3 regions of the Afipia carboxydohydrogena genome follow, and region 1 is predicted to be linked to each of the others. Evidence: riboswitches for the same ligand, from Rfam matches in the RefSeq annotation. Region 1 holds a riboswitch; each other region holds the start of a gene.

The links. Region 1 has a riboswitch for cobalamin ahead of AFIC_RS01205 (ribonucleoside triphosphate reductase). Riboswitches for the same ligand answer to the same signal wherever they lie in the genome.
Region 2: another riboswitch for cobalamin. It lies ahead of AFIC_RS06475 (TonB-dependent receptor plug domain-containing protein); the one in region 1 lies ahead of AFIC_RS01205 (ribonucleoside triphosphate reductase).
Region 3: another riboswitch for cobalamin. It lies ahead of AFIC_RS11155 (ribonucleoside-diphosphate reductase subunit alpha); the one in region 1 lies ahead of AFIC_RS01205 (ribonucleoside triphosphate reductase).

What each region holds. Positions count from the first base shown of each region.
Region 1 is NZ_CP113162.1:258,075-266,086, forward strand. Features, by position in the region: gene AFIC_RS01195 (anaerobic ribonucleoside-triphosphate reductase activating protein) at 1-2, opposite strand, end outside; partial or broken gene AFIC_RS01205 (ribonucleoside triphosphate reductase) at 1-2,202, opposite strand, end outside; cobalamin riboswitch at 2,302-2,516, opposite strand; gene AFIC_RS01210 (TonB-dependent siderophore receptor) at 2,971-5,223, shown strand; gene AFIC_RS01215 (PepSY-associated TM helix domain-containing protein) at 5,285-6,499, shown strand; gene AFIC_RS01220 (L,D-transpeptidase) at 6,558-7,082, opposite strand; gene acs (acetate--CoA ligase) at 7,388-8,012, opposite strand, start outside.
Region 2 is NZ_CP113162.1:1,322,039-1,330,050, reverse strand. Features, by position in the region: gene AFIC_RS06515 (hypothetical protein) at 1-380, opposite strand, end outside; gene AFIC_RS06510 (hypothetical protein) at 412-843, opposite strand; gene AFIC_RS06505 (GGDEF domain-containing protein) at 1,228-2,457, shown strand; gene AFIC_RS06500 (lysozyme inhibitor LprI family protein) at 2,499-2,852, shown strand; tRNA gene AFIC_RS06495 (tRNA-Thr) at 2,954-3,028, shown strand; gene AFIC_RS06490 (hypothetical protein) at 3,194-3,394, shown strand; gene AFIC_RS06485 (TspO/MBR family protein) at 3,654-4,130, opposite strand; gene AFIC_RS06480 (hypothetical protein) at 4,138-4,542, opposite strand; cobalamin riboswitch at 4,659-4,898, shown strand; gene AFIC_RS06475 (TonB-dependent receptor plug domain-containing protein) at 5,125-7,152, shown strand; gene AFIC_RS06470 (His-rich protein BRANT) at 7,242-7,466, opposite strand; gene AFIC_RS06465 (NAD kinase) at 7,775-8,012, shown strand, end outside.
Region 3 is NZ_CP113162.1:2,309,960-2,317,971, forward strand. Features, by position in the region: gene AFIC_RS11145 (CBS domain-containing protein) at 161-892, opposite strand; gene AFIC_RS11150 (epoxyqueuosine reductase QueH) at 1,022-1,687, opposite strand; cobalamin riboswitch at 1,941-2,152, shown strand; gene AFIC_RS11155 (ribonucleoside-diphosphate reductase subunit alpha) at 2,257-5,157, shown strand; gene AFIC_RS11160 (ribonucleotide-diphosphate reductase subunit beta) at 5,178-6,302, shown strand; gene AFIC_RS11165 (hypothetical protein) at 6,299-6,541, shown strand; gene AFIC_RS11170 (LLM class flavin-dependent oxidoreductase) at 6,637-7,719, shown strand; gene AFIC_RS11175 (TonB-dependent receptor) at 7,769-8,012, opposite strand, start outside.

The DNA.
Region 1 (8,012 bases):
ATTGTGCTCGCCTTTTTTGCCGAGATTGAACGAGGACACCGGGCGGTGATAGCCCATCACGCGGGTCCAGATCTCGCAGGGCTGGCGCTCGTCGTCGCGCAGCGCGATCCTTTCATCAATCGTTACGTGCTGGTTCATCCTTGTCTCCTTTCAATGCGCGGCCGCCTGCCGCTTGGTTGCGAGCCGTTCGGCGTCGCATTTCGGACAGAAGGCGTGTTCGCCTTCGAGATAGCCGTGGGTCGGGCAGATCGAGAATGTCGGCGTCACCGTGATGTAGGGCAGGTGGAAACGCGTCAGCGCGCGCTGCACCAGCTTCTTGCACGCCGCCCCCGATGACAGGCGAGAGCCCATATAAAGGTGCAGCACCGTTCCGCCGGTGTACTTGCATTGCAGTTCGTCCTGCCGCTCCAGCGCCTCAAACGGATCGTCGGTGAAGCCGACCGGAAGCTGGCTCGAATTGGTGTAGTAGGGATTTTCGTCCGTGCCCGCTTGCAGGATGCCGGGATAGCGTTTGCGGTCTTCCTTTGCGAAGCGATAGGTGGTGCCTTCCGCGGGCGTCGCTTCGAGATTGAACAGGTTGCCGGTCGCCTCCTGAAATTCCCTGATGCGCGCGCGCACATGGTCGAGCAGGCGCACCGCGAAGGCGTGGCCCCATGGCGTGGTGATGTTCTCGCAATCGGCGGTGAAGTTGCGGATCATCTCGTTGACGCCGTTGACGCCGAGCGTGGCGAAGTGATTGCGCAGCGTGCCGAGATAGCGCTTGCTGTAGGGAAACAGCCCGTCGTCCATGTAGCGCTGCACAACTTTGCGCTTGATCTCGAGGCTGTTGCGGCCGATCTCCAGCAGCGCGTCGAGGCGGTGGAATAAACCTTCCCCGTCGCCGCGATAGAGGTAGCCGAGCCGCGCGCAGTTCACCGTGACGACGCCGATCGAGCCGGTCTGCTCGGCGCTGCCGAACAGGCCGTTGCCGCGCTTCAACAACTCGGTGAGATCGAGTTGCAGACGGCAGCACATCGAGCGGATCATGTTCGGTTTGAGTTCGGAATTGATGAAGTTCTGGAAATACGGCAGGCCGTATTTCGCCGTCATCTCGAACAGGCGGCCGGCGTTCTCGCTGTCCCACGGGAAATCGGCGGCGATGTTGTAGGTCGGGATCGGGAAGGTGAAGACGCGGCCTTTGGCGTCGCCTTTGGTCATCACCTCCATGTAGGCGCGGTTGATCATGTCCATTTCGGATTGCAGATCGCCGTAGGTGAAGCCCATCTCCTCGCCGCCGATCACCGGCACCTGATCGCGCAGGTCCTCGGGACAGGTCCAGTCGAAGGTGAGATTGGTGAAAGGGGTCTGCGTGCCCCAGCGCGAGGGGACGTTGAGGTTGTAGATCAGCTCCTGAATCGATTGCAGCACCTCGGCATAATCCAGCCGGTCCTTGCGGATGAACGGCGCCATGTAGGTGTCGAACGAACTGAACGCCTGCGCGCCCGCCCATTCGTTTTGCAGGGTTCCGAGAAAATTCACGATCTGCCCGACAGCGCTGGACAGATGCTTCGGCGGTCCTGCTTCCACTTTCCCCGGCACGCCGTTGAGGCCTTCGGTTAACAGCGTGCGCAGCGACCAGCCGGCGCAATAGCCAGCCAGCATGTCGAGATCGTGGATATGAATATCGCCCTCGCGATGCGCCTCCCCGATCTCCGGCGGATAGACATGCGACAGCCAGTAGTTCGCGACCACCTTGCCTGAGAGATTGAGGATCAGCCCGCCGAGCGAATAGCCCTGATTGGCGTTGGCGTTGACGCGCCAGTCGCTGCGGTCGAGATATTCGTTGATGGAGGACGCGACATCGACCATGGTCTTGCGGTCGGCCCGCGCCTGTCCGCGCTTCTCGCGATAGACGATGTAAGCGCGCGCAGTCGCGGCATGGCCCGCCGCGATCAGCACACCTTCGACAATGTCCTGGATGTCCTCGATCCCCGGCGTGCTGTTTGCGAAGCGTGTGCCGATGGTGCGCGCGGCCTCGTGCGTGAGACGATCCGACTCGTCATCGCCCAATGCGCCCGTCGCCTGTCCGGCGCGCGCGATCGCGGAGCGAATCCGGTTGAGGTCGAAAGGCGAGGACGCGCCGTCGCGCCTGATGACGAGAGACGGCAAAGCGAGCGGGGGTAGGTGCGCTTCGGCTTGATCATGCGAAACAGAGAGAGACATCGGCACCTCCTGATGCGGAAGGCGGATGCCGAAAGGCGCGCATGAACAATGCGGAGAGAAACCGCAGACGAACACGCGACCGCCGGACTCCCCGCCCGTGGACGTTCTGGTGTCGCGGCAGGTCTCCTGGCTTGCAGGTCGGCGTCGATTCCAGTCTTCCCGAAGCGATGATCGCATCAGTGACGTGGTTGGAATCGACTCGCTGCTGACAGTTGCGGGGGCAGCGCCGGATTTGCCGCTGTCGCGGGTTCACCGGCTTCCCTCTTAGCTACTAAATCTTGCGACTCAGTAGAACCGAGACCCATGCATTTAGTGTTATCTCGGCAAAATTGTCATTGATCGCAATCAAACCGCTTCATCGGGCCTGCCCGCGAAAGCGCCGGGCGCTCTCTATCGCGATGTGACCACGGCCGCGTGCCGACCGAGACGCGCGCGAACGGGCCGGTGATGACGGGATTGTATATCCACGCAGCCATGGAAGATGTCGCTGCCGCACGCGGCTTGCCGCAGCAACGGCGCTTCGGACGATCATCGGGAAACGGAAGATCGAACGCCAGCTTCAATCCGATCGAAAAGAAAGCCGCTTGAATTCGACCTTTTCGCGCGCCGCGTTTTCCTTAGAGGCATTCCATTTTTATAGCGCATCAAGCGTTGTATCTGTTGCCGCGCAGCTTGCTTCCACCACCTGGAATGTTTTCCGTGACGCGCAATTTCAATCTTCGACTCAAAGATGTCTCCTGCTTCTCGTTGAATGGAAACAAGAGATGCCTGCTCGCCAGCGCGGCGGTTCTTTTTGCAAGTTTCTCGATTCTTCCGCATGGCGCTTACGCACAGGAACGCCAGGAACTCCCGGCTTTGACCATCGACGCTCCAAAGCCGAACTCCAAAAGAGTCAAACCAAGACCGTCGCCCAATCGTGTGCAAGCGGCTCGCCGGCAGAATCGTAACCCAAGCCCCGTGCCACCCACGGCCTCCGAACGTGCAGCGGCGGCGGCAGTGAAATTGAACGAGGCAAAGCTGGGATATCGGGCGATGCCAAGCGCCACGACGTTACGCACAGGCGCGGCGCCACTCGATACGGCTCAGTCGGTAAATGTCGTCCCGGAGCAAGTTCTGAAGGATCAGCTGCCGCGTTATCTTGATGATGCGCTCGGAAACATATCCGGCATCACCCAAACGAATACGCTCGCGGGCACCCAAGACGCCATTATCCGCCGTGGCTTTGGCGATAACCGCGACGGATCGATCATGCGTAACGGGATGCCGCTGGTGCAAGGCCGCAGCCTTGGTCCGAGTGTCGAAAGCGTGGAAGTCCTGAAGGGACCGGCATCGCTGCTTTACGGCATTCAATCTCCAGGCGGCATCGTCAATACGATCAGTAAACAGCCTGAGTTGTACCAGCATGGATCGGTTACCTTGCTGGGGTCCACGTTCGGGGGCGGAAAGAACGGCGCGAACGGAATCTTCGACATCACGGGCCCGATTGGCGACAACGGGCTGGCCTATCGTTTTATAGGCTATGGAATGGACGAGGATTACTGGCGCAATTTCGGCCGTAACCGCGAAATGCTGGTGGCTCCGTCGCTCGCATGGTACGGCGAGAACACCACGATCAAATTGAACTATGAGCATCGTGAATTCAGCTACCCGTTCAACCGGGGCACTGCATTTGTCAACGGCTCACCGCTGCCGATTCCCGCGACGCGGCGGCTGGACGAGCCCTTCAATAAGTTCTGGGGCCGCTCCGATCTCGTTCAAACGTCGCTCGAACATAAATTCAATGAAGATTGGAAGATTACGGCAGCCTACACCTATAACGCCGAGAGCTACGACGCCAATCAGCTTCGCGCCACTTCGGTCGATGTCAATACCGGCATCGAAAAGCGCAGCAATGACGGCACGCATGGCGCGCTTAGCTATATCAATTACGGGACCAGTTACCTCAACGGCCGCGTCTGGACGGGCGATATCCTTAACGAGGTGATGCTTGGCTTCGATGCGCAAGACCGAACGATCTACAGAGCGGACCTCATCCGGCAGGCAGCGCCCAACTTCAATTTCTACAATCCGGTTTATGGCCTGATTCAGCCCGGCACCACCGTGTCTCCATCCGACAGCGATCAAACCGATAAATTATCCACGCGGTCGATCTTCCTCCAGGACACGCTGCATCTGACCAACTGGTTCTATTTGGTGGGAGGCTTGCGCTGGATGGAATACGACCAGTTGGCGGGGAAGGGCCGTCCCTTCGTCACCAACACCGATTTAAGCGGAAGTAAAATTCTTCCGCTCGGCGGGGCGATCCTGAAGCTCAACGATCAAGTATCGCTCTATGCAAGCTATACTCAATCGCTTCAACCCACATCGACGATCGCGCCACTCACTGGCGGCTTTGTTATCGATTCCAACGTCGCTCCCGAGGAGGGCACTCAATGGGAAGCAGGCATGAAATTCGATTTCAACAAGCGCCTGTCAGGCACGATAGCCTGGTACGACATCGACAAAAGGAACGTGCTGGTTTCGCAATTCAATTCATCGACGGGGCTCAACGAATACCGGACCGCGGGCAAGGTCCGGTCCCGAGGAGCGGAAATCGATGTCACGGGCAGGCTGACCGACAACTGGAGCATGATTGGAAGTTACGGTTACACCGATGCAGTCGTGACTCAGGATCCGGTCTTCATCGGGAACCGGTTGCAGAACGTGGCCATGAACACGGCCTCGCTCTTTCTGGTTTATGATTTCGGAACGATGCTGCCGGGGCGGCTGCGTATCGGCGGCGGCGCCCGTTACGTGGGGGATCGCCCCGGAGATAACGCCAACACCTTTGTTCTTCCGGCGTACACAGTGGCGGACGCTTTTGCCACTTACGAGACGAAGTACGATCACACGCCTGTCGTCTACCAGTTCAACATCAAGAACATGTTTAACACCGTCTATTACCCATCCGCCGTCAACTCCCTGAACGTGGCGATGGGAGACGCAAGGCGCTTCTCGCTTTCCGCGACCGTAAAGTTCTAGGTGCCAGCTTGCAAAAATAGCCGTTTTGCAACCATGGCGGCCACGGTCCCATAGGGATTTCATGTCAAAATCCTCAACCAAAGCTGTTCTGCTGGAAGTTCATTCCATTGCCGGCCTGGCACTTTCTCTGCTGCTGGCTCTGGTCGCCTTGACGGGCGCAACGATGAGCTTCGAGGATGAAATTCAGGCGGCCTTGAATGCCGGGATGACGCGTGTCGAAGCCCGCGCCGAGCCAAAATTGATGCCGGGTGAATTGATCGCACGGGTGCAGCAGACCTTCGGCGCCAATAAAATATCGTCGTTGACGATAACCGGCAACACGACCTCGGCGGTACGCATTCGGTTCGCTCCCGATGAGCGCCGGGTCCGCCCTTCTTCGGTCTATGTCGATCCATACGATGCAAGAGTCATCGGGACTCCCGTTGGAGAAGGCTTTTTCATCACGGTGCGCAAGCTGCACCGTTGGCTGCTCATACCGGGTGATGCCAAGGGTTATGGCAGGCCGATTACCGGCATTGGCGCAATTGGCCTGATCCTGATGTTGCTTTCGGGCCTTGTTCTGCGCTGGCCTCGCCGGGCACGCAGCATTGGGGCCTGGCTTAAGCCGGGCTTTGCCTTGCGCGGCCGCGGTCTCCACCGATCGCTCCACGCCGTCTTTGGCACATGGGTGCTCCTGATCTACCTCGTAATAGCGCTGACGGGACTTTGGTATTCGTTCGACTGGTACAGACAGGGAGCGGTCTGGCTCCTGTCCCATCCATCTTCCAGCACCACGGCCAAGGCGGTGCGGAGCCCGGAGCCGCCTGAAAAGTCAGGAGGCAAGTTCGTTATTTCTTCGTCAGATCTGGATCGCGTATGGGCGGCGTTTCTTGAGAAGCAAACCCAGGGATTTGCCATTGCTCAAATGACCCTGCCGACCGGGTCTAGTAAAATCGTGCGCATCAGGTCCTGGCCATACGATGGCAGCAGCGGCGAGCGAGACGAGTTCAGGGTCAATGCCGCCACGGCAAAAATCGTTTCTTCGGAACTTTACGCCGAGAAAGGATTCGGCGATCGAATCCTTGCGCGCGTGCTGGACATCCATCGCGGCAGTATTCTCGGCTGGCCTGGAAAACTGCTTTTCATGCTCGCGGCATTGATGATGCCGCTTTTTGTTGTCACCGGTTTGCTGTTGTATCTTTCGCGCCGCCGCCACAAGCAGCTTTCCCGCGTCGTGCGTGACGATCCGATTCAGATCGGGCGCCGGGAAAACTGGGCGAACGACTCGAAATTCTAGATTTGTGGCCAGCCGCCCGCCTTCGGCGGGCTGTGCCCTTTAAGGACGCCGTTCGTGGTCAGCGCGACGTGACCACGACCGGTGTGCCGACCGAGACGCGCTCGAACAGGTCGGTGATGTCGGGGTTGTACATCCGCACGCAGCCATAGGAGACGTAGCCGCCGACCGACTTCGGCACGTTGGTGCCGTGGATGGCGTATTGCCCGCCCGCGAGCGTCATCGCCGCGACGCCCATCGGGTTGCGCGGCGAGCCGCCCTCGATCACGTCGGGAATGTTCGGATGATCGCGCTTCACGTCATCGGGCGGCGACCATGCGGGGTTGCGGTACTTGCCGCTGATGCGCGTTGCACCCGCCCATTCCTTGCCGCGCTTGCCGACGCCGACCGGATAGCGGATCGCGTGTTGCTCATCGAGAATGAGATAGAGGCGGCGCTCGCTGGTCTTCACCACGATGGTGCCGGGCGAATAGCCCGCCGGCGCGCGTACCATGTCGGGATGCGCGAAGGCCGGGGCAGCGCCGGCGGCGAGAACAAGCGAACCGGCGGCAAGGGTGGCTGCGACGAATGAGGCGAACGGGCGCATGGCGATCAGTCTCCGCAAAATCCATTCAGGCGGCGCGGCGTCCCAAAACCTGTGTCTCAAGGTTTGTTTTCGGGGCCGCGCACAGCCTGCGCCGCACAGGTGAGAAAACCGTTTCCATCCGTGCCGTGCGGCTCGCCGCCATAAAGGAAAAATCGGCGGCGGTGTAAATGTCCGCAAAACAACAGTCGCGGGCAAACCGCCGGGAAAGCCTTGCGGGAGCCTAACAATGCCGTGATGGGTGTTGACCCGGTCAAGAAAAAAGCCTCCCCCGAAGGAGAGGCTTTCGCGCGTTCACCCCGATAGGATCAGGCGTGGGCGGCCTTCTTGTTCTGCCGGTTGTTGACGAGGTCGGTGACGACGCCCGGATCGGCGAGCGTCGTGGTGTCGCCGAGGCTGCCGGGCTCGTCTTCCGCGATCTTGCGCAGGATGCGGCGCATGATCTTGCCGGAGCGGGTTTTCGGCAGGCCCGGCGCGAACTGGATCAGGTCCGGCGATGCGATCGGGCCGATGTCCTTGCGCACCCAAGCCACCAGCTCCTTGCGCAGCGCCTCGCTCGGCTCCACGCCCGCCATCAGCGTGACATAAGCGTAGATGCCCTGGCCCTTGATGTCGTGCGGGTAGCCGACCACGGCGGCTTCCGACACGCTTTCATGCGCCACCAGCGAGCTTTCGACTTCCGCCGTGCCCATGCGGTGGCCGGAGACGTTGATGACGTCATCGACGCGGCCGGTGATCCAGTAATAGCCATCGGCGTCGCGGCGGCAGCCGTCGCCGGAGAAGTACTTGCCCTTGTAGGCGGAGAAGTAGGTCTTCTCGAAGCGCTCGTGGTCGCCATAGACGGTGCGAACCTGTCCCGGCCATGATTTGGCGATGCAGAGGTTGCCGCTGCATTCGCCGTCCAGCACCTTGCCGTCGGCATCGACGATCTGC
Region 2 (8,012 bases), 1.1 Mb from region 1:
GGACCCTGGATATAGGCGCCGTCATAGTAATGATGCGACGCATGCGCGTACGGGCCGCCATTGTAGCCGTAGTAATACGGCCGATTGTAAGCCGCCCAGCCCGACACCGAGCGCTCCTGATAGGTCGGCACCGGCGCGATGTCGCCCGGTCCCGTATAGGTCGGACCCTGATTGACGTAGTAATATTGCGGGCCTGCATCGAGGTTCGGCAATTGCTCGCGGACGGTCACGCCGCAACCGCTCGCGACATAACCGCACCCATAGGCCGTCGCGCCCGACGTGAACAGACCGCCGCCGCAACCGTTGTAGCAGGCCATCGCCGGAACGGCGCTGACCATCGCCCCGATCATCGCGGCGAGACCCAGAACCTTGAAACGCACACGCACTCTCCTGTCAGTCAATGTTGTGTTTTTAATTTCTGAATTGCCGATACGGCTCCGGGGCGACGATCACCGCCGGTGGATTTTCCGGCACCGGCTGCAAGGCTGGAGGCGCGGATTGCGCCGACCATGACTGGTGATAGCTTTCCGCGGGCTGCGGCAATTTGCGGTTCGCCGGAGGTTGAATTTCAAGCCGGCCATAACCGGGACGGCGGCCGAGCGATGGATAATAGTGGCCGACCGGCGGCGCCTCGTAGCGATCCCATCCGCCATAGACCGTCGGCTGCACATGGACGCCGCGCGACAATCCCCAGTCGCCTTCGACCATCGCGTAGGTCGCATCGCGTCCGTTGATCATCACCGGAACGCCGGGTTTGCCCGGAACGGCGATCACGCCACCGCTATCCGCAAGCGCAAGCACCGTGCTGCCGACCAGAACCGCGAGCGAGACGACAATACGCATCAGAGCAACCTTCCGGATTCGCCTCGATCCTAGTTCAGCCGCCGCCGCCATAAGTTAAGAGGCGGACGCGATCGCGCGGTAAGGCTAACGCGCAAGACCCGGTTCGCGTTCAATTGCAGCAATCGGGGCCTAAAATAGGAATAAAAAGAGCGGTTAACGAAAGAAAAAATGCAGCGGGCGCGGGACTGCGCCAGCCGCTGCCCCGCCCGATGCTCCTGCGGCCAGCGGCGCAACGCGCGCCTCGCAATCGTGGCGGCGTTTAATCCGCACTTTCACGATTCCGGTAACAGGCTGTTCAGCATCGCTCTGAACGCTCGATTCAAGGATGGCGGGCTAAAGCTACAGACGAAAATCCGGGGAATGGGACAAAGGACCACGAGGGGAATGGAAGCAGGCACCGTCTTTACGACCGTATCTCTGATGATCATCGCCAATGCCTGCGTCCTGAGCGTGGTCTCCCGCGACCTGCCGCCTGCGTTGCAGCCAGCCGCAAGGTCATGGCAGATCGGCACCGTCCTGATCGCGGGTGGATGCGCCGTGTTCGCATTCGGCCATCCGTTGCCCCGGCCTGTGATGCTTGTCAGCGCCAACGCCCTGATGGCGCTCGGTCTCACCGCCTATTACGCGGCCGTTCAACAATTCTATGGGGAGCGCCCCAAAGCGTGGCAGCTTCTCCCGGCAATCGTCACCACCACCGGCGTTCTCTGGTTCTCTGTCGTCCATCCCAGTTTTCAGATCCGCGTGGTGATCGTTTCCATCGCATGGGCCTGGCTGATGGGCGCCAGCATATGGACTCTGCTGTTCAAGTCCGCCGACGACACTTCGCTCAGCCGGAGAATCCTGATCGGCCTCTTCGCAATGGGAGTGGCGTACGGCTTCGGACGATTCGTGATTTATCTTCTCATGGACATCGACCGCGACTTCGCGGTGGAGAGCGGCACCAACTGGCTGAACCTGCTGTCGCCGATCGTGATGACGTTGCTGCCGGTCGTCGGCACGACCGCTTTTCTGCTGATGTGCTCGGATTATCTGAGACGCAGGCTGGAGGTCGCCGCATCGACGGACTATCTCACCGCCCTGCCGAACCGCAGAATGCTGGCGCGCAGCGGCGCAAAACGCTTCCGGGAAGCCAGACTCAACCGTTCCGGTTTTGCCGTCGCCGTGATCGACATCGATCATTTCAAGGCCGTGAACGACACCTACGGCCACGACGTGGGAGATCAGGTTCTGGTCAAGGTCGCGGACATCCTGCGGGGGCACAGCCGGAAGAACGATATCGTCGCGCGCAGCGGCGGCGAGGAATTCACCGTCCTGCTCGATGCCGCACATCCTCTCACGGCTGTCGATGCCATCGAACGCATGCGTGTCGCGGTCGCTCGATCACGTTTCACCGCGGGCTCCATCGGAATTCCCGTCACCGTCTCGGCGGGCGTGGCGACCTGTCTGGACACCGACATTGCATACGAGGATACGTTCCGCCGCGCCGATCAGGCGCTGTATCGCGCCAAGGAATCCGGACGCAATCGCACCGAGACCGCGACCGTGCCTCTCATTGAAGAACAGGGCGCTTCCCTGGCCCCGGCCTTGCTTCCTGACACCAGCCAGAAAGTCTGATTTGATCCGGGGATGGCCCGTCGATACGGAAGGCGACACCCATGAACAAGATCCGCCCTCTCGCGCTGCTGATCGCCCTGACCTCGAGCGTTCCTGCCTTCGCCGCCGGCTACGCGCCGCTCGATTGCGCCAAGGCCGCGACGGCAAGCGAAAAGACGATCTGTTCCAGCTACCGCCTCGGTCAGGCCGAGGCGCGCATGGCAACACTGTATCAATGGGCGACGTCATTCGTGGCCATGGGCCAGCGCGGCGTCATTCAGGATGCCCAGAGCGCTTTCATCAAAAAGCGCGAAGCCTGCGGCGCCGATGCCAAATGTATTCAGGACAATACCGACGCGCGGATCAAAGAGCTGGAAGCGGTGATGGACAACGTGAAACGGCACGGTCCGTTTTAACTAAAACGTCGCACACCGAGCCCGCCCGGCAGCTTCGGGCCAAGAAATGCCTGCTGGACGGCTTGTCCCGTCCGCATGACGCTGGTAGCTGTTGCCCCATCGCCGGCGTAGCACAGCGGTAGTGCAGCGGTTTTGTAAACCGAAGGTCGGGAGTTCGATCCTCTCCGCCGGCACCACAATCTCCCTGTCATTTTTTAAAGAGCCCAGCCGGACGTTTTGCACAAACGGTCCACAGACCCGCTGTGAATAGCGGGCAAAAGTCACGGATGTGCCGAACCGCCTCATGGCTGTCCGACTTGGGAGTTATCAACAGCTCAACGTGGTGAGATGGGGGTGACCCGATGGCGTCTTCAGAATTTTCGGCCGACCGCTACGATCTGCTGATCGACGAAACCATTGCGAGTTGCGACGGCAATCTGCGCAGCGCCGTGCGTGCGCTCCTGATCGCCAATGAGCACCTCGAAACCGAAAACTCCCAGTTGAAGTATTACGTCGATATCTCAACCCGCATCGAAGCCGCGAATCAAGGCTACCTCAACTGAGGCACCCCGCTCCCGCGTCTGCCTTACATATATGACCACAGGCAGAGCGTGTTCGCGACGACCGCAAAGGTCAGGACGAGTGTAAGGGCACGATCCATCATGGCTGTTCGCTCGGCAGTCTCGGGGCGAGAATCGCCCTTATCGATGCCGGATTTGAAGGAGATTCGGGGATAGAGTCCCGCGCTTTGTTTTTGCGCGGATATCTTGCGAAAAAACCGGTTCCGAGTCCGTCTGCCGATTCTCGGAACGGACCACCCTCTCAATTCATCCAGACAATGCCGCCATTGAGCGTCGCCGCGTAGGCGACCCATGCGAGATACGGCGCCAGCAGCCACGCCGCGATACGATCCACCCGCACGCTCATCACCATCGTCAAAGCGATCGCGGCCAGCAGCAATACGATGTCGATCAGCGCCGCGCGCGTCGCATGCGCCCCGAAGAACAGCGGCGACCATGCCGCGTTGAGGGCAAGCTGAACGAGAAACAGCGCGATCGCCCGGTTGCGCGCCGATGATGGCGCGGCCTTCTCCCACAGCCGCCACAGCGCCACCGCCATCAAGGTATAGAGAGCGGTCCAGACGATCGGGAAAAGCGACGGCGGCGGCGTCCATGACGGCTTCGCAAGATCACTATACCAGCCCGCGATCTGCGGCCGCGTCACGATGCCCTGCACGGCGGCAATGCCGAGACACAGCACCAGACAGGCCGCCAGCCGAGTGGTCGTCCGGAACTGCATCGCGAGCTCACCGTGTCAGTTTCTCCAACTCGGGAAACGGCGCATAGTTCGCCCCCGCGCAGATCTCGCCCGGCTTCTCGATCAGGCGATCGAGACGGCCGTCGATGTACAGCGCCGCGCGGTCGCGCATCGGCGTATAGTGGCCGCCGAAATCCTTCGCGCTGTAGCGCAGACAAGTGACGTAACGCTGCCGTCCGCCAACCTCGCGCTGGACGGGTTCCGCGATCGCCGCGCTGCGCACGTTGGTCGGGTCGTTCAGGTAGGTGTGCAGGAATGCGAGCAATTCGGGGCGATAATTCTTCGGAAACGGCTGATCGCTGACGCCGCGGTCCGCGGTATAAGTCACACCATCATAATCCGCGCTGCCGAACGCACAGCCGCCGAGCATGAGAGCGACAGCAAATAGCGGCATGGCAACGCGCATGACGCGGCCTGCCGCTGTCTCCCATTTGCAACGCAGATCGGGGAAGTCCATCGCGTGGGGATTCTCGGACAATGTGGCGTTGACACGACACCGGCGCCCCGCTTGATTGCGGGCACGGTACAGGTGCCGGCGCAAGCTGGCGTAATAGGGAATTCGGTGCCGTCGCGCTGCGGTGATGTTTCGCACACCTCGTCCTGCGCGGCAATTCCGAAGCTGCCCCCGCAACTGTCAGCGGTGAGCCGCTGTCCATCATGCCACTGAGCACACGGCACATGCCGGCTTGGGAAGGCGGACAGCAGCATTGATCCGTGAGCCAGGAGACCTGCCTGTCCCGGTCATCCATCCATTGCGCGGGGTGCGCGAGGAGCGGCTTCCGCAGCGGTGACACGACAACAACCGTTGCGGAGAAACGCCTGCGGCCTTCTCCAGTCCCGATGCAAGGCCCTCGCTTTCGCATCATGAGTCTGGAAGCCCGATCGTTCTCCGCCCGCAAGATTTCGGTGGGGACCGAACGTGACATCGCATCAAATATTTTCGCGCAAGCGCATCTCGCCTGCCCTGCTCGCGGCATTGCTGGCGAGCGCGGCTTTCATTTCACCGGCCGAAGCGCAACAGACACAGCAGGCGGAACCGCCACTCCCCGCGATTCAGGTGAGCCCTGCCCCGAAGAAGCCGAACCAGCGGCTGCCGAAGCGCAACAAACGCGTCGATGCGAAGCCGCGCGTGCATCAAGCGCCTGCCATCGTTGCAGTGCCGGTGCCAAATCCTGCCGAGCCTTTGGTCACGTCGCCGACCACGATCCCGACGCCAGTCAGTCAGGTGGGAAGCTCGGTCACTGTGATCACCGGACAGGAAATTCAGGAAACCCAGCGGCGAACGGTGCCAGACCTGCTCCAGACCGTTCCCGGCCTGAATGTGGTCCAGACCGGTGGCCCCGGCGGGCAGACATCAGTCTTCATGCGCGGCGCCAACGCCAATGGCACCAAGGTTTTTATTGACGGGATAGATGTCAGCGACCCTTCGAATCCGAACCGAGCGTTTGATTTCGGCTCGTTGACCGCGTTCGACATCGACCGGCTCGAAGTTCTGCGCGGCCCGCAAAGCGGTCTGTATGGAGCCGACGCCATGGGCGGCGTGATTTCGATCACCACCAAGGCCGGCAAAGGTCCGCCGCAATGGTCCACCCTGCTCGAAGGCGGATCGTTCGGCACGTTCAACCAGTCTACGTCGGTCAGCGGCTCGACCAAAGATACCAGCTATGCCTTCAGCGGATCGCATGTCCGCGTGGAGTCGACGCCGGTCACGCCGCTTTCCACCTTGCCCCCGGGACAGAAGCGCAACAACGACTTCTATGACAACCTGACCTTCCACGGCAAAGTCATCCATGACTTCTCCGAGATGTTCTCTCTCACAGCCGTCGCCCGTTATACCGATGCGCAGACCCGGTTCACCGAGAGCGATCTCTACCCTGCTCCCAACCCGATTCAGTCGCGCGGCAAGAGCCAACAATTCAGCGGACTGCTCGACGGCGTGTTCCGGCTGCTCGATGGCCGCTTCAACAACCATTTCGGCGTCACCTATACCGATACCGACCGGAGTTCTTCCGATCCGTTTGCAGCCATTGCTTTCGGAGCGAACCCGCTCAGTACGTTCCACGGCGACCGCACGAAAGTGTACTGGAAGTCCGATTTCGCTCTGGCTCCGGGACAAACGCTCGTTGCCGGTGTCGAGAATGAAACCGAAAAGGGTTATTTGAATTACGCCACCTACGGCTATCCCGCCGTGAACGGCACGATTCAAAACCTCGGCAGCTACGCGGAGTTGCAGTCCAATTTCCTCGACCGCTTCTTTCTGGTGTCGAACGTGCGCCACGATCAGAACGATCATTTCGGCGGCCACGATACTTTCCGCATCGCGCCCGCGATCGTATTTCCCGAGACCGGAACCAAGCTGAAGGCCAGTTACGGCACAGGCTTTCATGCCCCCTCCATCGACCAGATCTATGGTCCCTTCACGCTTCCGAACGTGAATCTGAAACCTGAGGAGAGCAAGGGATACGATTTCGGATTTGAGCAGGCGCTTTTCAACAAGCGAGTCCAGTTCGGAGCGACCTGGTATCACAACAGCTTCAATAATCTCATCATTGGCGTGCCCGTGACTCCGGGAAATCCCTACGTCACGGTGAATGAGAACGTCGCGTTAGCAACGACTCACGGGCTTGAAGCCTTCGCGTCGGTCGCAGTGACCGAGCGCCTGACCCTGCGCGGCGACTATACTCACACGATCGCAACGGATGACATCAAGCACACCGCGCTGGAGCGGCGTCCGGAACATAAGTGGAGCGCCCAGGCACGCTGGGCCGCGACGGACGCCCTGACCCTCACGGCCACCGCGCTTTGGATCAGTTCGTGGATCGATGTCGGCCAGCGCGCGCCCGGCTATCAGCTCCTCAACCTCGCGGCGAACTACAAAGTCGATCAGAACTGGTCGGTGTTCGGCCGCATCGATAACGTGCTCGATCGTCATTATCAAAACCCGCTCGGCTTCGATAAGACCGGCATTGGCGTCTATGGCGGCGTACGTTTCGTGACGAACTAAAAAACAAAGCCGGTCCGTGGACGGGGAAATCCACGAACCGGCTTCAATTCAGCGAACGCAGCCGGGGCAAGCCGCGCCGCTGTCGTCAATCAGCGATGATGACGATGCTTCACGACCACGCGCTTGGTGTGGTGATGCGGACGCACATGATGGCGATGATGCTTCTTCACCATGTGCGCGTTGGCATTGGCCACCGAAGGCTTGAGAACCTGCGAATGGGTGATCGTTTTTTGCGTCTTGATGACGGTCGCGGCCATCGCCGGCGCAACCATCACCGAAGCGGCAACAATGGCGGCTGAAATGATCTTCAACATGGCAAACTCCTGTTTCGGGATCAGAGCGCTGTGGACCGAATGGCCGAAGCGGTGATCGTGGCCCGATGATGGGCCGCGCGCACTGAACCCGAACTGAAGCCGCCAAACGGTTTCTGTTCATCTGCATGACATCTTGTTAATGTCGATTTCGTCCCGCCCGCGCCTGCCGGCGTGCGGTCTTGCGGCGTTAACGCTATTAAAGGGTCGCACGCGAAGCCTCCTGCCCCCAGTACCGCAGAGGCCAAAGACCGGATACAGTTGAGGAATTCACATTCCGATCCGGCTGCCCCACGGGTTCACCAGCCTTCATGACCGTCGAGAGCAAATATCAGCGCATTGCCTTTGTCGCGAGCCCCGTGCTGGAAGCCCAGCGCGCGCTGGCGCAATTGTCGTCGGACTATGGCAACCGCGAAGTGGACGACGCCGATGTCGTGGTGGCGCTCGGCGGCGACGGGCTGATGCTGCGCACCCTGCATGAGCGGATGCGCTCCGGCACGCCGATCTACGGCATGCATCGCGGCACGGTCGGCTTCCTGATGAACGAAT
Region 3 (8,012 bases), 1.2 Mb from region 1:
AGAACATGACCCCAAGCTCGATCGGCTCTCGCCCGCAGGCCTGGCGGTGGGCATTGATACCGCGCAGCCAGCGGCCCGCCGCGACACGCCGGCCGGCGGTCACAACGGCCGTTACATTGGCTCTACCGGCAGCGCGAACGCCGGTCACGCGCCACGTTCATTATCCAGCGCGGTCTCGCGCGGCCTGATCTTCCGGTGACAATGCGTAGACGCCGGCCCAACTGCGAAGAAGAATCAGATGATCGCGCACCGCCGTGACGCCGGGCGTGGTTTCGGCGGCGACAATGACCGCCTGACGTGCCCGATCGTCGGTGATGATGCCATGCAGATGTGCGACACCGTCGCGCACCGCGACCTGCAAACCATCCGGCCGCCAATCCGCTTCCATCAACTTGACAATCAGCCGTGCCCGGACGTCTTCGTCGCTCGCCGCAGGGCCGGTGACATCACGCGCCACCGTCGAGATGGCCCGCAGCAGGTTGGCTCGCGCGACGATGCCGACCAGCTTCCCGTCCCGCATCACCGGAAGACGTTTGACGCGGTGGGCTTCCATTGTCGTCACGAGGTCCTGTAACGGAGTGCTTTCGCTCACCGTCCAGGGATCGCGCGTCATCACGTCCCTCACCTTGCGCCCATGCGCCTGAACGTAATCCGCCGCTGCGCGGCCGCTGCCGAGAAGGAATTGCAGCCAGCTCGGACGCTTGCCATGCCCGGTGCCAATCTCGGCGCGGCGCAGGAAATCGCCTTCGGTGACGATGCCTATCAGCTTGCCATTTTCAATGACAGGCAGGCCGCTGATGTGATGATCAAGCATGGTCTCGGCGGCGGCAGCCACTGTCGTTTCAGGCGAAACGGTGATGACGTTCTGTGTCATGATCTGGCCAGTCAGCATGGGATGCTCCTTATGGTCGATCCCGTATGCCTACCAGACACTGCGCGCCGCTCTTTGAGCCGCCTCAAATGTGCGCCTTGTGTCGCACCCGGAGCGCTTCAAGAAAATATATCGTATTAAAACAATAACCTAATCCTTCTCCGCCGGCGCACGTCCGTAATACTGCACGCCCAGCTCGATCGGTTCCCGCCCGCAGGCCCGGCGGTGGGCATTGGTATCGCGCAGCGAATAGACGCAGCCGCAATATTCCTGCTGGTAGAATTCCTCGCGCTTGCTGATCTCGATCATGCGCGCCGAGCCGCCGCCCTTGCGCCAGTTGTAATCCCAATACTCGATGCCGTCGTACTTGGCGGCCGCGCGCTTTCCGCAATCGTTGATCTGCGCCATGTTCTTCCAGCGCGAGATGCCGAGCGAACTGGTGATGACCGGAAAACCGTGTTCGTGGGCATACAGCGCGGTGCGCTCGAACCGCATGTCGAAGCACATGGTGCAACGCGCACCACGCTCCGGCTCCCACTCCATACCCTTGGCGCGCGCAAACCAGTTATCCTTGTCATAATCGGCATCGATGAAACCGACGCCATGCTTCTCGGCGAAGCGTACGTTCTCATCCTTGCGCAACAGATATTCACGCTCGGGATGAATGTTCGGGTTGTAGAAAAAGATCGTGTAATCGACGCCGGAGGCGAGCATCGCCTCCATGATCTCGCCCGAGCACGGCGCGCAGCACGAATGCAGGAGAACCTTCTTCTGCCCACCCGGCGGATTGAGAATCGGTCGAACGAAATCGGTCATTGCGTGGCTCGCCTGTCGAAGGCTCTGTCTGTGAAGCCTCTATCTAATGAGAGCCTCCGTATCCGTAAAGCGCGCCCGATTCGGACGATCCGGATGGAACCAGGCACCCTCACCGAATGTCCTTGGCCACAGCCCCAGAATCGCAGCACTCTCATCGGCGCTGAAAGGCTTGAGGTTTTCACCCGGCCGCAGTCTGGCTCCGGGGATAGCGGGGACCATTTTAATCCTTTCTTGACTCTTTCAGCTAAAGATCACCACATATAGGTGTCACGGTTCCACTAGGTCTCAAAATCTAGTGGCTAAGAGGGAAGCCGGTGAACCGCGTTCCGATGCGGAAATCCGGCGCTGCCCCCGCAACTGTCAGCAGCGAGCTGCTTCGCCATTACGTCACTGGCCTTGGCCGGGAAGACAAAGAAGCCGCACCGACCTGCAAGCCAGGAGACCTGCCGCGACACCGAAACAAACGTCCACGGACGGGGTGTCCGAAGGCCGCCAGCAATCGGCATCTCGCCGAGCGCTCAAGCGCCTCGACTCCCCGCCTTCTGAAATCCGCATCACGGGGCCTGTCGATGTCGCTGAACCTGCAAACCGCCAAAACTGAAAAAGCACCGCTCATCCAGCTGAGTCTCGATTCACTGGCGCCCTCGCCGAGCGAACCGGCGATGCAGATCATCCGGCGCAACGGCACCGTCTCGCGCTTCGACCCGTCGAAGATTTCCATCGCGATGACCAAGGCGTTCCTCGCGGTCGAGGGGCACACGGCGGCCGCATCGCGACGCGTGCATGAGGCGGTCGAGCAACTCACCCGCGAGGTCGTCGCCACTCTCACCCGCCGTCTCGGCGAAGGCCGCACCTTCCACATCGAGGATGTGCAGGATCAGGTCGAACTCGCATTGATGCGCAGCGAGCACCACAAGGTGGCGCGCGCCTACGTGCTCTACCGCGAGGAACGCGCCCGCGAACGCGCGGCCGAGAAGACCGCCGCGCCCGCTTCGAGCGAACCTGCTCTGCATATGACGCTGGCGAACGGCACCCGCGTGCCACTCGACCTCAAGCGGTTCGAACTCATCATCCGCGAAGCCTGCGAAGGTCTGGACGCCGTCGATCCCGCGCCGGTGCTGACGGAAGCCCGCCGCAACCTTTATGACGGCATCAGCCAGGACGAACTCGCGCTCGCCTCGATCATGGCCGCGCGCACGCTGGTCGAACAGGAGCCGAACTACGCCTATGTCAGCGCGCGGCTGCTGCTCGACAAGCTGCGCAGCGAGGTTCTGAGCTTCGTGCACGGCACGCCCACCAGCGCCGCGCAATCCGACATGGCGACGCGCTATGCCGAATATTTCCCGGCCTACGTCAAGACCGGCATCGAATCCGAACTGCTCGATCCTGAATTGGGCCGCTTCGATCTCACCCGGCTTGCTCGCGCGCTGAAGCCGGAACGCGACATGCTGTTCCAGTTCCTCGGCTTGCAGACGCTCTATGACCGCTATTTCCTGCATGTTCACGGCGCGCGCATCGAACTGCCGCAAGCGTTCTTCATGCGCGTGGCGATGGGCCTCGCCGTGCGCGAGATCGACCGCGAGGCGCGCGCGATCGAATTCTACAATCTGCTGTCGTCATTCGACTTCATGGCCTCGACGCCGACACTGTTCAATTCCGGCACGCTGCGCCCGCAGCTCTCCTCGTGCTTCCTCACCACCGTCGCCGACGACCTCGATGGCATCTTCAAGGCGGTGAAGGACAACGCGCTCTTGGCGAAATATTCCGGCGGGCTCGGCAACGACTGGACCCCGGTGCGCGGCTTGGGGGCACACATCAAGGGCACCAACGGCGAAAGCCAGGGCGTGGTACCGTTCCTGAAAGTCGCCAACGATACCGCCATCGCCGTCAATCAGGGCGGCAAGCGCAAGGGCGCGGTGTGCGCCTATCTCGAGACCTGGCACATCGACATCGAGGAATTCCTCGACCTGCGCAAGAACACCGGCGACGACCGCCGCCGCACCCACGACATGAACACCGCCAACTGGGTGCCCGACCTGTTCATGCAGCGCGTCGAGGCCGACGGCGAATGGACGCTGTTCTCGCCCGACGAAACGCCGGACCTGCACGATCTCTACGGCCCGGCCTTTAAAGCCGCCTATGAAGCCTATGAAGCGAAAGCCGCGCGCGGCGAGATGCGCGTGTTTAAGCAGGTGCGCGCCACCGATCTGTGGCGGCGGATGCTGACCATGCTGTTCGAGACCGGACATCCGTGGATCACGTTCAAGGACCCCTGCAACCTGCGCTCGCCGCAGCAGCATGCCGGCGTGGTGCATTCCTCGAACCTGTGCACCGAGATCACGCTCAATACCTCGGCGGACGAAGTCGCGGTGTGCAATCTCGGCTCGATCAACCTGCTGAACCACGCAACGCCCAAGGGGCTCGATCAGGACAAGTTGAAGCGCACGATCACGACCGCTGTGCGGATGCTCGATAACGTCATCGACATCAATTTCTACACCATTCCGGAGGCGCGGCGTTCCAATCTGAAGCACCGCCCGGTCGGTCTCGGCCTGATGGGCTTTCAGGATGCGCTGCATGTGCAACGAATTCCGATTGTCTCGGAAGCCGCCGTCGCCTTTGCCGACGAGAGCATGGAGATCATCAGCTATCATGCGATCTCGGCTTCGGTCGATCTCGCCTGCGAGCGTGGCCGCTATCCCTCTTTCGACGGCTCGCTGTGGTCGCAAGGCATTCTGCCGATCGACTCCATCGCCATTCTCTCAAAGGCGCGCGACGGCGCACCGCTCAACGACTCCACGACGCTGGACTGGGGAAGTCTGCGCGAGCGTGTCCGCAAGGACGGCATGCGCAACTCCAATGTAATGGCGATCGCGCCGACCGCCACGATCTCCAACATCTGCGGCGTCACACAGTCGATCGAGCCCGCCTACCAGAACCTTTACGTCAAATCGAATATGTCTGGCGACTTCACCGTCGTGAACGAATTCCTGGTCCGCGACCTGAAGTCGCGCGGACTGTGGGATGAGGTGATGGTGTCCGACCTGAAATATTTCGATGGCAGCGTCGGCCAGATCGATCGCGTGCCGGACGATCTCAAGGCACTTTACGCGACCGTGTTCGAGATCGACACCACCTGGCTCGTCCAGGCCGCCGCGCGGCGGCAAAAATGGATCGACCAGGCGCAGTCGCTCAACCTCTACATTGCCAATCCGTCGGGCAAGAAGCTCGATCAACTCTATCGCCTTGCGTGGCAGCTTGGTCTCAAGACCACCTACTACCTGCGTTCGCGTAGCGCCACGCATGTCGAGAAATCGACGCTGAAGGGCACAGACGGCAAGCTCAACGCAGTCTCCGCATCGGGAATGCTGGCCCATGCGCCCATTGTCGTTCCGAACGGCACCGCGCCCGATCTCGATGGCGTCAAGGCCTGCTCGATCGACAATCCCGACTGCGAAGCCTGCCAATAAGAACAAGAAAGGAAACCACCATGCTCGACTGGTCCGATTCAAACACATCCAAGCCATCACCCGCCGTCGTGTTCAACACCGAACAACCAACGGAGCAGACCGGCCTCGGCGAGATCGACCGCGCCGGCGGCCGCGTCTCGGTTGACGAGAAGCGGATGATCAATTGCCGCGCCGACGTCAATCAATTGCTGCCGCTCAAATACAAGTGGGCTTGGGAGAAGTATCTCTCAGGCTGCAACAATCACTGGATGCCGACCGAAGTCTCGATGCAGGCGGACATCGCGTTGTGGAAGTCGCGTGACGGACTGACCGACGACGAGCGCCGCGCCATCAAGCGCAATCTCGGATTCTTCGCGGCCTCCGAGAGCCTTGTCGCCAACAACATCGTGCTGGCGATCTACCGCCATCTCACCAATCCCGAATGCCGGCAATATCTGTTGCGTCAGGCGTTCGAGGAAGCCGTGCACACCCACACCTTCCAGTACATCGTGGAAAGCCTCGGCCTCGATGAGGGTGAGCTGTTCAACATGTACCGCGAGGTGCCATCGATCACCGACAAGGCGGCGTGGGCGCTCAAGCATACCCAGAACCTCGACAACCCCGATTTCAAAACGGGTACGGTGGAAGCCGATCAATCGTTCCTGCGCGATCTCGTCGCCTTCTATGTCGTGTTCGAGGGCATGTGGTTCTACACGGGCTTCGCGCAGATCCTCTCGCTCGGCCGCCGCAACAAGATGGTCGGCATCGCCGAGCAGTATCAGTACATCCTGCGCGACGAGTCGATTCATCTGAATTTCGGCATCGACGTGATCAACCAGATCAAGCTGGAAAACCCGCACCTCTGGACCAAGGCGTTTCAGGAAGAAGTGCGCGGCATGATCCGCGAGGCCGCCGAACTCGAGGCCGCCTATGGACGCGATACGATGCCGCGCGGCTTCCTCGGGCTGAACGCGGCGCTGTGCGAACAGTACATGCACTTCATCGCCAACCGCCGTTGCGCGCAGATCGGCCTCACGCCCGTGTTCCCGGAAACGGAGAACCCGTTCCCGTGGATGTCGGAAGCGATGGACCTGAAGAAGGAGAAGAACTTCTTCGAGACCCGCGTGATCGAATATCAGAACGGCGGTGCGCTAAGCTGGGAGTGAAGTCCCGCGCCGATGTGAGTTTTGATCCCGGAAAAGAAAAAGCTGCCGTCATGGCAGCTTTTTTTATGATGCTGGCTGGGGCGGGAGGACTGATCGAACCGTTCTCCGGTGTGAGAGCTTGCGAAAAATTTAAAGCTCATGGCTTTGCGGCATTATCGTGCAGATTCGCGCAGGCCATCTCCGGTCCCTGCCGGAAGATAAAATATGACCCCAACCAAGAGGGCCGCCGCCAAAACTAATCCCGCGGGGTCACTGGCAAAATTTGCCGCAAAATTTCCATCTGTACCTCTTCACCGTATATGAATAGATACACTGAAGCTTTAGGAAGTTCCCGATGACCGATGGCCTGGATGCACCGTCCATAACCTCCCACAGCACTCAGAGGCTGATAGCTACGCCCCGAAGTTCCCGCAGCTTCAAGATCGGCCTGTCAGGCTGTGGCGGTGGGCTGGAATCTATTTCCTCTTCCCAAATTCTCGACCTTGCCCAGAAGGTCGAGGCACTGGGGTTCACCGGGATATGGCTAAACGAGGAGCATTTCCAGGGGAGCATCGTCGAAGTCGAGGGACGACGATGTCATTCCCCACTGATTCTGGCCTCAGCTATCCTCGCGCGGACAAAACGTCTTCGGGTCGGTTTTTCGGTACTTCTGGCAGCGCTGCATAATCCCGTTCGCCTCGCCGAGGAAATCGCTACACTCGATGTCCTGTCGGATGGCCGAGTTGATCTTGGCATCTCCCGCGGCAACAACCCTCGTTATCTCAACGCCTACGGTGTCAGTCCCGAAGGCACTTCCGATTATTTCAAGGAAATGCTGACATTCCTGCCTCGCGCCTGGGCGGCCGGTAATCTTCCATTCGGCAACGAAAGCTACTCCATCGAACCCAAGCCGGTCCAGAAACCGCACCCGCCGATTTATATCGGCACCAACACCAACGAGACCGCTGCCTGGTCAACGCAAGCTGGCCACAGGATCATCTGTCACGGCATCATCAGCATGCCGAACCAGCGCCGTCTGATGCAGGCTTACGTCGATGCGGGTGGCGATCCCGCTCACGTACCCTTTGGCCGCTTTGTCTATGTCAGTGAAACCGATGCCTCGGCACGCAAGGAATTGTGGCCGACTATCGAGAAGCTGACGACGCGGCTGAAGGGCTTCGGTCTATTCAAGCGCGAAGGCGTGATCGACGAAGCGCGCCTCGAACCCGAAAATTTCTACCGCGACATGGTCATCGTGGGCTCGCCGGAAACCTGCGCGGAGAAATTCATGGCGCTGCACAACGAACTTGGCGTGACCTATCTTAACGCGCTGTCGGCCTTCTTCGGCTTTCTTCCACTGCCCCTGCTCGAGCGCTCGCTCGATCTGATGGGGAATGTACTGCGGCCGCGCCTCGAAAAAGCACTGGCAACAGCCTAAATCTGAAGAAGCTGAACCGGCGCACCGCAAGGAACGCCGGTTCTTTTAATCAGAACTTCATCGTCAGAGAGCCCACTACCGTGCGCGGGGCGCCGGCATAATAGTTGGCGCCGGCGCTGAGGTCCGTATCGTTCGGCGTGATCTGCGAAATATAGCGGCGATTGAAGACATTGAGCACCGAGATGCTCGCCTTGAACGAATCGATGCCGACGTGCCGGCCAATATCGTAGGACGCGGTGAAGTCCGCCACCGTATATCCCGGCACTCGCTCGGTATCCGCCGCATTGCCAAAG